2 regions of the Streptomyces rectiverticillatus genome follow, and region 2 is predicted to be linked to the other one. Evidence: predicted binding sites of a transcription regulator. Region 2 holds the regulator's gene; the other holds the start of a gene.

Region 1 (7,080 bases), 1.4 Mb from region 2:
TTGTCGATGTCCAGGCACAGGGCGTCGTAGCGCACGGGGGCGGTGCTCAGGTGGTGCTGCAGGTCGTCCTCGGCGACCTCGGTGCGCGGATCGGCCAGCGCCCGCGCCGAGACGGCGCCCAGCGGGCCGGCCCGGTGCCAGTCGATCACCGCCCGCTCCCGTTCGACGACCGTGATCCGGCCCCACCGGGGCTCCTCGGCGGCCCGGGCGAGCGAGAAGCCGACGCCGAGCCCGCCGATGAGGACGGACGGCCCCGGGCGGTCCGCGGGGAGGGCGTCCAGCGCGGCGTCCACGAGCAGCCGCTCCGAGCGCCCGTCGGAGGTGTCCATCAGGAAGCAGCCGTTCGCGATGATCTCGTGGACAGCGCCGTCACCGGTGCCCCGGCGGCGCAGGACAACCTCGCCGTACGGGCCCTCGCGGCGGTCCAGGGTGACGGGCCCCTCGCCGGTGCCGTACGGGTCGCGCTGGAGGGTGGTCATCGGGTGGCCTCCGTGTCGGTCGGTACTCGGCGGACGCGGCAGGCGGGTGCGGGGTTGAGAGGCGTGACGGGAGTCACGGCCTGTGGTTGATTCGCCTGCCCTCGATGGACCTTAATGTCGGAGGGAGCCGGAGCGGGATCGCTTTTCGCTGCGCCGGGTGCCGTGACGGACCCCGCGAGGAAGGGGCTGGGCCGAGTGAGTGTGGTGGATCCCGGCGGCGAGCACCTGCGGCGCCGGCGGCGAGCTCCCCGGGCCCCCTCGCCCGGCCGGATCCTGCGGGCGCTGCCCACCCCCCTCGGCACGCCGTTCACGTTCTCCTACGGCCTGGTCCTGCTGGCCACCGCGCTCTACACGCACTACGGCGACGAGGCCACGGTCAACGCGCTCCTGCGCGAGTCCAGCACCGACGCCGCGCACCTGGCCGAACAGCCGCTCCTCGTCCTGCTGGCGAGCGCCCTGTGGATAGCCGGCGGCCTGTACTCGCTGCACGGGATCCTCTTCGTCCTCGTCGTCGCCGCGCTGGAGCGCCGGGTCGGCGGGGCCCGCGCCGCCGGCGTCTTCCTCCTCGGCCACGTGCTGGCCACCCTCGCCACCGAGCTGCCCGTGGCGGGCGCCGTGGCCGCGGGGCGGCTGCCCGAGGCCTCGCTGCACCGCCTCGACTACGGCATCAGCTTCGGCGTCATGGCCTGCACGGGCGCGCTCGCCGGGCTGCTGGGGCGGCGCGGGAAGCGGACGGTCCTGGGCCTGTCCTTCCTGATGTGCGCCCAGGACCTCGTGGAGTTCGCCGACCCCCTCGCCAGCTGGGGCCACCCCATAGCGCTGCTCACCGGCATGGCCTGCTGGGGCCTGCTGCGCGAGAAGGGGCCGGCGGGCGGGTCAGCTGCGGACGGTGCCGTCCCAGGCCCACTGCGTGCGCCGCGGGAGGCCGGGCAGGGCGGCCCGGCCGGTGCACCACAGCAGCGTCTTAGCGGGCGAGTGGCCGGCCGGGGCGTCCGGGAAGAGCCGCTCGACGGCGGGCGCGCAGAGCTCGTCGGGCAGGTTGTGGCCGCCGGGGAAGACGGGGGCGAGCCCGAGGCCGCGCGCGATGTCGTCCGTATGGAGTACGAGCTCCGTCACGCCCATGGCGGCGAAGCCGGGCGCGTCGGAACGGCCCCACGGGTGCCAGGCGCGATCCCCCTCCCGCGCGCCGCGGACGGTCGCGGCGAGCAGCGCCGCAGCGATGCGGATGCCCTCCAGGCGGGCCGGTAGCGGGGCCTCGGGGTCGAGCGAGGCGAACAGGGCGATGTAGCGGTCGGCGGGCCGGGCCGTGAGCAGGCCCGCGTAGCCGACGAGGCCGAGCGCGAGGTGGTCGAGCGTCGCGGCCGCGGACCACTCCAGGCCCGCCGCGGGCCGGGACCAGTCGTGGCCCGCGCCCGCCTCCAGGACCGCGGAGCAGTGGTCCGCGGCGTCGGTGACGAGCGCGGCCCAGGCGTCGGCGGTGCGGGGCGCGGCGGGGCCGCCGGCCGGGGCCGGGGAGGCCCCGCCGACCGGGGCGGCGGGAGCGGTCGCCGTGCGTCCGGCCGCGGTCATGCCCGGCCCCCCGCCCGGACGGACTCGATCAGGCGGGCGTAGCCGTCGCCGCCGTGGCCGGCCGCGACCGCCTGCTCGATGGAGGACTTCAGCAGCCGCGGCAGCGCCGGGTCGAGGCCGCGCGCGGCGCTCGCGTGGACGAAGTGCTCGATCGCGCCGAGGTGGACGTCGAGGGTGGCGTCGTCGCCCGGGTAGACGCCCGCGTCGACCTGGGGCGCGTAGGTGCTCATGAAGCCGTTCACCGCCGCCATCCAGCGGATCGCGACAGGGGTGAACGCCGCCGCCTCCACCTCGTCGGCGCCGGTCAGCGCCACGCCCTGCAGCCAGCCGCCGAGCGTCGCCCACATCATGCCGAGCAGGGCGGTGTCGTAGAGGGAGGCGGCTCCGGCGTCGTCCCCGAGGCCGACGGGGTCGCCCAGGCTCGCCAGGGTCTCCCGGTACTCGGCGAAGGCCTGCGAGGAGCCGCTGTAGAGCAGCATGACGGCCGGGCTGCCGATCCCCGGCGGCGTCGACATGATCGCCCCGTCGAGGTAGCCGATGCCGGCTCCCACGGCCCAGGAGGCGCTCTCGCGGGCCTGCTCCGGCGTGCCGGAGGTGAGGTTGACGAGCGTGCGGCCGCGCAGCTCGTCCGCCAGGGGGTCGAGGAGGCCGTGCACGGCGTCGTAGTCCGACAGGCAGGCGAGCACCAGCGGGCTCGCCCCGACGGCCTCCGCCGCCGTCGCCGCGCGGGCCGCGCCGCGTGCGACGAGGGCCTCGTCCTTGCCCGCCGAGCGGTTCCAGACGGTGGTCTCGTGGCCGGCTTCCAGGAGGGCGCCGGCCAGGGCCGTACCCATCGAACCCAGGCCGAGAACGGTCACCTTCATGGGTGGTTTCTCCCCGTGTGTCACAGAAGTTGATCAAGTGCGACCAGCCTCGCACCGGGCACGGGAGCCCCGACAGTGGCAGAAGTGACGCCCTGCGAAAAATTCCTGCCACGCCCTGCCTAGGCTGGTGATCATGAGCGCCGGAACCGTGGCCGTGGCCGTGATCGACGACGACGTCCCCATGTGGGACCTGTACGAGCTGGGGGTGGTCTGCACCGTCTTCGGCATCCCGCACCGCGACCTCGCCGACCCCTGGTACGACCTGCGCGTGTGCTCGGCGGGCGGGGGCGCGCCGCAGCCCGGCCCCTTCGGGCTCACGCTGCGCACCTCGCACGGCCTGGAGGGGCTGGAGGGCGCCGGCACGGTGATCGTGCCGTCGGTGCCCGAGGCGTGCATCGAGGGCGGGCGCGAACTGCCGGCCGACCTGCTGGAGGCCCTGCGCCGGGCCGCGGACTCCGGGGCCCGCATGGTCTCCCTGTGCGCCGGGGCCTTCGCCCTCGCGGCCGCCGGCGTCCTCGACGGGCGCCGCGCCACCGCCCACTGGATGCACGCCGAGGCCCTCGCGCGCCGCCACCCGCGCGTGCACGTGGACGACTCGGTCCTCTACGTCGACGACGGCGACGTCCTCACCAGCGCGGGCGTCACCGCGGGCCTCGACCTGTGCCTCCACCTCGTCCGCCGCGACCTCGGCGCCCACGTCGCCAACCAGCTCGCCCGCCGCCTGGTGGTGCCCGCGCACCGGCCAGGCGGGCAGGCGCAGTACGTGGACGTCTCCGTGCCCGAGGCCGGCGACGAGGGCATCGCCCCCGTCCTGCACTGGGCCCGCGAGCACCTCGACCGGCCCCTGTCCGTCGACGACCTCGCCGCCCGCGCCGGCATGAGCTCCCGCACCTTCTTCCGCCGCCTGCAGGCCGCCACCGGCACGACCCCGCTGCAGTGGCTCCTCGCCCAGCGCCTCGCCCGCGCGCAGTCGCTGCTGGAGTCGACGGCCCTGTCCGTAGAGCGCGTCAGCGAGGTGAGCGGCCTGGGCACGGCCGCCAACCTGCGCCGCCACTTCACCTTGCACTTCGGGGTGACCCCGACGGACTACCGGCGCTCGTTCCCGGGAGCGGCGGCAGCGGCCTGACCGGCCGTACGGCGCGTTCCCGGTTCCGGGTGGGACCGGCACCGCCGGACAGCGCCACTTCGGCTGCCCGCCGCGGCGGCGGGAGCAACAGGGATCTCGCCGCGCCCGCCTGATCGCTCAGAGCGAACGCCGAACAGGGCCGGGAACATCCGCGGAGCGCCACGCATTGAGTCGGCATAGCTCAACTTGCCTGCCTAAGGGGAGATCATGGCTTCGATGTCCGCACCGCTCACCCTGCCCGTGCTGCCCCTCGACGACGAGGTCGTCCTGCCCGGCATGGTGGTGCCCCTCGACCTGTCCGACACCGAGGTGCGGGCCGCCGTCGAGGCCGCCCAGGCCGCCGCGCGGGGCGGCGACAAGCCGCTCGTGCTGCTCGTACCGCGGGTCGACGGCACCTACGCGGGCGTCGGCACGCTCGGCAGCGTCGAGCAGGTGGGGCGGCTCTCCGGCAGCGGCGACCCCGGCGCGCTCATCCGCGGCGTCCGCCGGGTGCGCATCGGCGCGGGGACGACCGGCCCCGGGGCCGCGCTGTGGGTCGAGGGCACCGCGATGGAGGAGGTCGCCCCCGACCCCCTCCCGGGCGCCGTCGCCGAGCTCGTCAAGGAGTACAAGGCGCTCGCCACCAGCTGGCTGCGCAAGCGCGGCGCCTGGCAGGTCGTCGACCGCGTCCAGCAGATCGAGGACGTGGGCCAGCTCGCCGACAACTCCGGCTACTCGCCCTTCCTGACGGCTCAGCAGCGCGTCGAGCTCCTGGAGACCGCCGACCCGGTGGCCCGGCTCAGGCTCGCCGTCGGATGGCTGAGCGAGCACCTCGCCGAGCAGGACGTCGCCGAGTCCATCGCCAAGGACGTCCAGGAGGGCGTCGACAGGCAGCAGCGCGAGTTCCTGCTGCGCCGCCAGCTGGAGGCCGTCCGCAAGGAGCTCGCCGAGCTGAGCGGCGACCCGGAGAACGAGCCGGACGACTACCGCGCCCGCGTCGAGGCCGCCGGCCTGCCCGAGAAGGTGCGCGAAGCGGCCCTGAAGGAGGTCGGCAAACTGGAGCGGTCCTCCGACCAGAGCCCCGAGGGCGGCTGGATCCGCACCTGGCTGGACACCGTCCTGGAGATGCCCTGGAACGAGCGCAGCGAGGACGCGTACGACATCCCCGGCGCGAAGGCCGTCCTCGACGCCGACCACGCGGGCCTGGAGGACGTGAAGGAGCGGATCACCGAGTACCTGGCGGTGCGCAAGCGGCGCACCGACCGGGGGCTGGGCGTGGTCGGAGGGCGGCGCGGGGGCGCGGTGCTCGCGCTCGTCGGCCCGCCCGGCGTCGGAAAGACCTCGCTGGGCGAGAGCGTCGCCCGTGCCATGGGGCGGAAGTTCGTCCGCGTGGCGCTCGGCGGTGTCCGCGACGAGGCCGAGATCCGCGGTCACCGGCGCACGTACGTCGGCGCGCTGCCCGGCCGGATCGTGCGGGCGGTCAAGGAGGCCGGCTCGATGAACCCGGTCGTCCTGCTCGACGAGATCGACAAGGTCGGCTCGGACTTCCGCGGAGACCCGGCGGCGGCCCTCCTGGAGGTCCTGGACCCGGCGCAGAACCACACCTTCCGGGACCACTACCTGGAGGTCGAACTGGACCTGTCGGACGTCGTCTTCCTGGCGACGGCCAACGTCCTGGAGGCCATTCCCGAAGCGCTGCTGGACCGTATGGAGCTGGTCCGCCTCGACGGCTACACCGAGGACGAGAAGGTCGTCATCGCCCGCGACCACCTGCTGCGCCGCCAGCTGGAGCGCGCGGGCCTGGAGCCCGGTGAGGTCGTCCTGGAGGACGCCGCCCTGCGCAAGCTCGCCGGCGAGTACACCCGGGAGGCGGGCGTGCGGAACCTGGAGCGCGCCCTCGCCCGGCTGCTCCGCAAGGTCGCGGCCCGGCACGAACTGCGCGAGCAGGAGCTGCCGTTCACCATCGGCGAGGAGCAGCTGCGCCCGCTGATCGGGCGGCCGCACCACACCCCGGAGTCCGCGCAGGACCCGGCCGAGCGGCGCACGGCGGTGCCGGGCGTGGCGACGGGGCTCGCGGTCACGGGCGCGGGCGGCGACGTGCTGTTCGTTGAGGCCTCCCTGGCCGACCCGGAGACGGGCGGCGCGGGCCTGACCCTCACGGGCCAGCTGGGCGACGTGATGAAGGAGTCGGCGCAGATCGCGCTGTCCTTCCTGCGCTCGCACGGCGCGGAACTGGAGCTGCCGGTGGGCGACTTCAAGGAACGCGGCGTGCACCTGCACGTGCCGGCGGGCGCCGTCCCGAAGGACGGCCCGAGCGCGGGCGTCACCATGACGACGGCGCTCGCATCGCTGCTGTCGGGCCGCCGGGTGCGGCCGGAGGTGGCCATGACCGGCGAGGTGTCCCTCACGGGGCGGGTCCTGCCCATCGGCGGCGTCAAGCAGAAGCTGCTGGCGGCGCACCGCGCGGGCGTGACGACGGTGATCATCCCGAAGCGGAACGAGCCCGACCTGGACGATGTGCCGGGCGAGGTGCTGGCCGAGCTCGACGTCCATCCGGTCTCCGACGTCCGCCAGGTACTGGCACTCGCCCTGCAGCCGGCCGGGGCGGAGGTGGCGGTGGCGGCGTAACGGCCGCAACGGCGCGGGGCTCGTACCTCTTCATAAGAGGTACGAGCCCCGCGCCGTTTTCCGGTTCAGGTGTGGCTGATGGCCTTGTCCAGCAGGCCGTGCAGGGCGTCCTGCTCCTCCTGTGAGAGCCCGGCCAGCGGCGACTCCCGGGCGAGGAGCTCCATGAGCCGCTCCCGCAGGGCCGCGCCCTCGTCCGTCAGGACCAGCTGCTTGGCGCGGCGGTCCGTGGGGTGCGGGTGGCGCTCCAGGAGCCCGCGGCCCTCCAGCTTGTCGATCACGAAGGTCGCGTTGGAGGGCTCGCAGGCCATGCGGTCGGCGAGCTCGCGCATCGTCACCGGGCCGGTCAGCTCCCGCAGGGCCGTGGCCTGGGGTGCGGTGAGGTCCAGCATCGCCGCCCGGTCGCGCACGTGGTCCGCGATCCGGCGGGCGAGGCCGT
Region 2 (7,080 bases):
CCCATGCTCGCCGGCACGATCCGCGAGAACCTGCTGTACGCGGCGCCCGACGCCACGGAGGAGCAGATCGCGGAGGTCCTGCGGCAGACCCTGCTCGACACATACGTCGCGGGGCTGCCCGACGGGCTGGACACCGCCGTCGGCACCCGCGGCACCGCCCTCTCCGGCGGGCAGCGGCAGCGGCTGGCCATCGCCCGCGCCCTGCTGCGCCGCCCGCAGGTGCTGCTGCTCGACGAGGTCACCGCGCACCTCGACGGGCTGAGCGAGACGGCGCTGCGGCAGACCGTGGAGAAGGCCGCGGAGCACTGCACGGTGCTGCTCATCGCGCACCGGCTCTCCACCGTCACGTCCGCCGACCGGCTCGTCCTGCTGGAGGGCGGCCGCGTGCGTGACCATGGACGGCACGAGGAACTACTTGACCGGGACGAGCTCTACCGGGACCTGGCCGCCACACAGCTCGCCGTCTCGCACTGACCCGTACCGGCCCGCACGACCGTCAGTACTGACCACACTGAAGGAGTACCCCCCACATGACGCACGCGACCGGCGGCAAGCCCGCCGTCTCCGAGGGCGAGGCCCCAGCCGCCGACGAGGCCCCCGCCGCCGAGGCCCTCGCCAAGGACGAGTCGTCCATCGAGGACGAGGCGCCCACCGGCCCCGTCCAGGACGACCGCTTCGGCGAGATCACCGTCCTGCTGAACGACGAGGAGGGCTGGGTCGAGGTCCTGGGCGACGCCATACCCCCGGCCGCGCTGGACCGCGCCGCCGAGGCGGAGACCGACGCCCACGTCCCCATCGGCACCCGCAAGGGCGAGCACCTGACCATGACCGTCGACGGCGACGCCGTCCGCCTCGCGCCGGGCAAGGGCAAGCTGTCGCGCCGCTCGTACGCCGTGGACGTCACCCGCGACGGCATCGCGTACCGCCTGGTGCCGGACTCCATCGCCGGCAGCCGGCTGCTGAAGGACGGGAAGCACATCGGCGACTTCTCCTCCGACGGCGACGGCCGGGTGCTGGCCGAGTGGAAGGAGGGGGCGGACGTCTCCCCCGCCGACGCCTCCGTCGGCTACGCGCTCGCCGCGGCGTTCGGCACCGGCGGACAGCCCATGTGGATGATGGCGATCGAGGCCGCCGCCGAACTGATCCCGGGGTGAGCGCCACGCCCGGACCATCACGAAGGCCCCGCCGGAGAGTCTCCGACGGGGCCTGCCTGTCTCTGCGTTCAGAACTACACAGCGCGTTCAGAACTACGCAGCTACCCTGCCGCCCGCGCTGCACAGGCTCCTGATGTCTTCCGCGTAGACGTGCGACACGATCGCCGCCTCGAACCTGGACCGCAGGTCGAGCTTGCGCACGATGTTCGCGGTGTGGGCCCGTACGGTCCGCTCCGCAATCCCCAGCCGCCGTGCGAGTCGCTTGTTCTGTTCCCCCGAGGCCAGCAGGAGCAGGACCTCCACCTCGCGGTCCGTGAGCGTGGTGAAGTCGTGCTGTCCCTCGGCAATCGCTGATCTCATCCGGATTCCCCTCGTCGGTCTCAGCCTTCCGGCACGCTCCAGCCTGCCAAGGCGATACGGACCGGGACCCGCTCTGCGGAGGCAGCTTCCTGCAACCCCCGCTACAGCTTGCTGCGTCGCCACCGGAGGAACAGTCGTGGCCAGCGGCTTTACCACTGCATTACGCTTTGGGCGATGTACCGGCGGTTACGCACCACCGCGCTCGCGACTGACCACGCGGGCCGACCGCCGGCCAATCGCACACGGGGGAACCATGAGCAAGTCAGGCATGGGCATGGGCCTGTTGGGGCTCAACACGGCGGAAGAGAGCATCTACCGGCATTTTCTGCGTAATCCCGGCACTGCTGCCGAGGACATCCATCTGAGGATCCACACACCGAAGGACACCGTCCGCACCGCCCTGGACCGGCTGTACGGGCTCGGCCTGCTGCGCCGCGCCGGCGACGGGGCCGTCACCCCGGCCGACCCGGAGGTCGCCGTGGACCGGCTCACCGATCTGCGGCTGCGCGAGCTCCACCACGAGCTGCAACAGGTCACCCAGGCCCGCCATCTGGTCGCGGAGCTGCGCGTGGAGCAGGGGCTGCGCGCCCCCGCCCTCAAGGGCGTGGAGCGCATGGAGGACCTGTCCCAGATCCGCAACCGCATCGACGATCTGGCCTTCTTCGCCCGCGAGGAGATCCTGTCCGTCGAGCCCTACACCGCGCTCACCCAGGAGAACATCGACCACGCCCGGCCGCTCGACACCCGCTGCCTGCGCCGCGGCGTACGGATCCGCAACGTCGTGCTCAAGGAGGCGCTCGACCACCCGCCGACCGTCGCCTACCTGCGCGAACTCACCGCGCAGGGCGCCCGGATCCGCGTCGCCTGCGACATCTCCGAGCGGATCCTCGTCTACGACCGGCACACCGCGCTGGTGCCGGCCGACCCCGACGACACCTCGCGCGGCGCCCTGATCGCCCAGGAGACGGGCCTGGTCGCCAACATCCTGGCGCTGTTCGAGAAGATCTGGGACCAGGCCACCGACCTCGCCGCACTGATCGAGGAACCGGCCGAAGGGGCCGCCGGGCTCTCCGCCGTGGAACAGCGGGTCCTGGCGTCGATGTGCCGCGTCGGCAAGGACGAGATCGGCGCCCGCGACCTGGGCATCTCCGTCCGCACCTACCGCCGCCACGTCGCGGACCTGCTGCGCGTCCTCGACGCCTCCAGCCGGGCGCACGCCGCGCTGCTGGCGCGGGAGCGCGGCTGGATCTAGCGGCCCGGATCCGGGGCCGGGGCCCGGCGGCCCGGTTCTAGCGGACCGCCCGCCACCCCCGCAGCCCGCCGGCGTCGAGCACACCGGCCAGCCACTGCGCCACGGCACCGGGGCCGGCGCCGGCGGCGGGCTGCACCTTCAGCAGGATCCCGTCCTCCTGAAGCCGCCAGCTGCAGTCCCAGCCCGCGGGCAGCGCTCCCACGAGCCTGATCACGGCCGTTTCCGGGGGCGCGGCGGTGGGCGCTGCGCGCGCCACCACCGCTTCCGTGAACTCCGTCCTCGCCACGCCATCTCCTCCGATTCGCTTCTCATTGCGTACACGGCGAAGCCCCGGCCTGCCGCATTGCAGACCGGGGCTCCGAAGCCGACTTCCTTGTCACTGCCACCCGTTGACACGATGACAGACCGGCAGACGGTCGACGACCTTGGCCGGTATCCCGCACAGGGCCTGCAGGCCCTGCAGGCCGTGCACCGCACGCACCTCCGCCGGAGCGGGCGCTGCCGCCGCCGTGCCCGGCAGTGCGAAGACCATCAGGGACACCCCGGGAACGAGGACTGCAGCGGCCTTCTTGGCGAGATTTCCGGTCTTCACGTTTCCCCCAACGTCGTTGTTCCGTGGGGAAAACTCTGCCAGCGGAGGCGGAGCGTCCGGCGGGGAAAGCCTGTCAGGTTGCTGCAGGGGACACACAGCTTTATGCCAGCAGGTTTATGCCGGCAGGGCCGGACGAGCACCATGCTCATCCGGCCCTGCCGACACGTGTTTACGTTCGCTACTGCTGATCGCGGCGCGGGCGCCACACCACCAGCGCGCTCGTCTGCTGGACGTCCTGGTATGGGACCAGGTCGCGGCGGTACGAGGCGTGGACCGCGGCCTCCGCCTGCTGCCGGGCCACGGCGGCGCCTTCGACGACGCCCTGCAGCTCGGCGACGCGCGCCTTGAGCGCGGCCACCTGGTTCTCCAGCTCGATGATGCGCTTGATGCCGGCGAGGTTGATGCCCTCGTCCTGGCTCAGCTGCTGCACCTGCCGCAGCTGTTCGATGTCCCGCGCGGAGTAGCGCCGCCCGCGCCCTGCGGCGCGGTCGGGTGAGACCAGGCCGAGCCGGTCGTACTGCCGGAGGGTCTGCGGGTGCAGGCCCGACAGTTGCGCGGCGACCGAGATGACATAGACCGGCGACTCGTCGGTCAGCTCGTACGGATTGCGCCGTCGGCCGGTCCCCTCCATGGGGTCACGCTCCCTTCGCGGCCTGGAAGAGCTCTGCCCGCGGGTCCTGGTCCGCGGTGGCCTCACGGTAGGTCTGCAGGGCTTCCCGGGCCTTGTCGCCGAGATCCTTGGGCACGGTCACCTCCACTGTGACCAGCAGGTCGCCGCGGGTGCCGTCCTTGCGCACCGCGCCCTTGCCGCGGGCGCGCATGGTGCGGCCGTTGGGCGTGCCGGGCGGCAGCTTGAGGGTGACCGGGGGGCCACCGAGGGTGGGCACCTTGATCTCGCCGCCGAGGACCGCCTCCGGGAAGGTGACGGGCACGGTGACGGTGAGGTTGTCGTCCTTGCGGCCGAAGACGGGGTGGGCGCCGACGTGCACGACGACGTAGAGGTCGCCGTTGGGCCCGCCGCGCTCGCCCGGGGCGCCCTTGCCGCGCAGCCGGATCCGCTGGCCGTCGGAGACTCCGGCGGGGATGCGGACCTGCATGGTGCGGGAGGACTTGGCGCGACCGCTGCCGTGGCAGACGTCGCAGGGGTTCTCCGGGATGAGGCCGCGGCCCTTGCAGTCGGGGCACGGGTCGGTCATGGAGAAGCCGCCGCCGGAGCCGTGCGAGACCTGGCCGGTGCCGACGCAGGTCGGGCAGACACGAGGCGTACCGTTTTTGTCGCCCGTGCCGGAGCAGGCCTTGCAGGCGGCCGAGGAGGACATGCGCAGGGGCACGGTGGCCCCGTCGACCGCCTCGGTGAAGTTCAGCGACACCTCGGACTCGATGTCCTGGCCGCGGCGCGGCTGGGTGCGCGTGCCGCCGCGGTTGAACAGGCCGCCGAAGACGTCGCCGAGGCCGCCGCCGAAGCCGCCGGTGCCGCCGCCTCCGCCCTGGGCGCCTCCGAAGAGGTCGCCCAGGTCGAAGTTGAAGGAGCCGCCGCCCGCGCCGCCCGGCCCCGGGCGGAAGCCGCCGTTGGCGAAGAGGGCGCGGGCGTCGTCGTACTCCTTGCGCCGCTTGGGGTCGGCCAGGACGTCGTTCGCCTCGGAGATCTCCTTGAAGCGCTCCTCGGCCTTGGCGTCGTTCTTGTTGGCGTCCGGGTGGTTCTCGCGGGCGAGCTTCCGGTACGCCTTCTTGATCTCGGCCTCGGTGGCGTCCTTGGGCACACCGAGGACCTTGTAGTAGTCCTTCTCCAGGAAGTCCTTCGTGCTCATCCTCGGCGTCCCTCCTTCCGTTCCCTGCGGTGATTCATCCGGTCGGCGTCAGCCCTTGTCCGGGCCACCGCTCTCCTCGTCGGAGCCGGAACCGGCGTCCTCGCCCTCGCCCTTGGCGCCCTGGGCACCCGGCTGGGGCTCGGCGACGGCGACCCGCGCGGGGCGGATCGTGCGCTCGCCGATGCGATACCCCGGCTGCAGAATCTGCACGCACGTCGTCTCGGTCACGTCGGGCGCGTAGCTGTGCATCAGCGCCTCGTGCACCAGCGGGTCGAAGGGCTCGCCCTCCTTGCCGAACTGCTGCAGCCCCATCTTGGCGACGATCGTCTCCAGGGACTCGGCGACGGACTTGAAGCCGCCGACGAGCTCGCCGTGGTCACGGGCGCGGCCGATGTCGTCGAGCGTGGGCAGGAGCTCGGACAGGAGGTTCGCGACGGCGATCTCCTTGACCGTGACCCGGTCCCGCTCGACCCGGCGGCGGTAGTTCTGGTACTCCGCCTGGAGGCGCTGGAGGTCCGCAGTGCGCTCGTTGAGCGCGGCCTGGGCCTGGTCCAGCTGGGCCTTCAGGCCCACCTCCACCAGCTCTTCGCCGGAGGGGGCAGAGCCCGGGCCCGCCTTGTCGGCGGACCCGGCGCCCTGCGCCGCTTCTTCGGAGTCGGCGGCGTCGGAGGGGCCTTCAGGCTTCTTCTCGTTGTCAAAGCCCGGGGTCTCCTCCGTCACGCCGCACCACCCTTCGGCTTGTCCTCGTCCACGATCTCGGCGTCGACGACGTCGTCCTCGGCCTTGGCGTGGCCGGCACCGGCGCCCGCGCCCTCGGCGCCGGCGGCACCCTGGGCGGCCTGGGCGTCGGCGTACATGGCCTGGCCCAGCTTCTGGGAGACGGCGGCGACCTTCTCCGTGGCGGTGCGGATCTCGGCCGTGTCCTCGCCCTTGAGCTTCTCCTTCAGCTCGGTGAGGGCGGTCTCGACCTCGGTCTTCACGTCCGCCGGGACCTTGTCCTCGTTGTCCTTGAGGAACTTCTCGGTCTGGTAGACGAGCTGCTCGCCCTGGTTGCGGGACTCGGCGGCCTCACGGCGCGCGTGGTCCTCCTCGGCGTACTTCTCGGCCTCTTCGCGCATCCGGTTGACCTCGTCCTTCGGCAGCGAGGAGCCACCGGTGACGGTCATCTTCTGCTCCTTGCCCGTGCCGAGGTCCTTCGCGGTCACGTGCATGATGCCGTTGGCGTCGATGTCGAAGGCGACCTCGATCTGCGGGACCCCGCGCGGGGCCGGCGGCAGACCGGTCAGCTCGAACATGCCGAGCTTCTTGTTGTACGCCGCGATCTCGCGCTCGCCCTGGTAGACCTGGATCTGCACGGACGGCTGGTTGTCCTCGGCCGTCGTGAAGATCTCGGACCGCTTGGTCGGGATCGTGGTGTTGCGCTCGATGAGCTTGGTCATGATGCCGCCCTTGGTCTCGATGCCGAGGGACAGCGGGGTCACGTCGAGGAGCAGGACGTCCTTGACCTCACCCTTGAGGACACCGGCCTGCAGGGCGGCGCCGATGGCGACGACCTCGTCCGGGTTGACGCCCTTGTTGGCCTCGTTGCCGCCGGTCAGCTCCTTGACGAGCTCGGCGACGGCGGGCATGCGGGTGGAGCCGCCGACGAGGACCACGTGGTCGATCTCGGAGAGAGCGATGCCCGCGTCCTTGATGACGTTGTGGAACGGGGTCTTGCAGCGCTCCAGCAGGTCCGCGGTGAGCTGCTGGAACTGGGCGCGCGTGAGCTTCTCGTCCAGGTGCAGCGGGCCCTCGGCGGAGGCCGTGATGTAGGGCAGGTTGATCGTGGTCTCGGTGGACGAGGACAGCTCGATCTTGGCCTTCTCGGCGGCCTCGCGGAGGCGCTGGAGGGCCATCTTGTCCTTGGACAGGTCC

Evidence for each region. The regulator HspR, encoded in region 2, represses chaperone genes until heat shock. The targets are predictions, from matches to a motif close to TTGAGNNNNNNNNNCTCAA.
Region 1: a site for HspR is predicted at 4,204-4,222, ahead of lon (endopeptidase La). Genes of this name have one in related genera too.

What each region holds. Positions count from the first base shown of each region.
Region 1 is NZ_CP040752.1:5,002,251-5,009,330, forward strand. It holds gene FGW37_RS21985 (spermidine synthase family protein) at 1-479, opposite strand, end outside; gene FGW37_RS34000 (rhomboid-like protein) at 675-1,727, shown strand; gene FGW37_RS21995 (NAD(P)-dependent oxidoreductase) at 2,045-2,911, opposite strand; gene FGW37_RS22000 (GlxA family transcriptional regulator) at 3,060-4,037, shown strand; gene lon (endopeptidase La) at 4,245-6,644, shown strand; gene FGW37_RS22010 (MarR family winged helix-turn-helix transcriptional regulator) at 6,710-7,080, opposite strand, start outside.
Region 2 is NZ_CP040752.1:3,572,481-3,579,560, forward strand. It holds gene FGW37_RS15395 (ABC transporter ATP-binding protein) at 1-474, shown strand, start outside; gene FGW37_RS15400 (hypothetical protein) at 531-1,154, shown strand; gene FGW37_RS15405 (helix-turn-helix domain-containing protein) at 1,248-1,514, opposite strand; gene FGW37_RS15410 (helix-turn-helix transcriptional regulator) at 1,768-2,766, shown strand; gene FGW37_RS15415 (hypothetical protein) at 2,804-3,052, opposite strand; gene FGW37_RS15420 (hypothetical protein) at 3,143-3,358, opposite strand; gene FGW37_RS15425 (heat shock protein transcriptional repressor HspR) at 3,537-3,989, opposite strand; gene dnaJ (molecular chaperone DnaJ) at 3,994-5,166, opposite strand; gene grpE (nucleotide exchange factor GrpE) at 5,215-5,886, opposite strand; gene dnaK (molecular chaperone DnaK) at 5,883-7,080, opposite strand, start outside.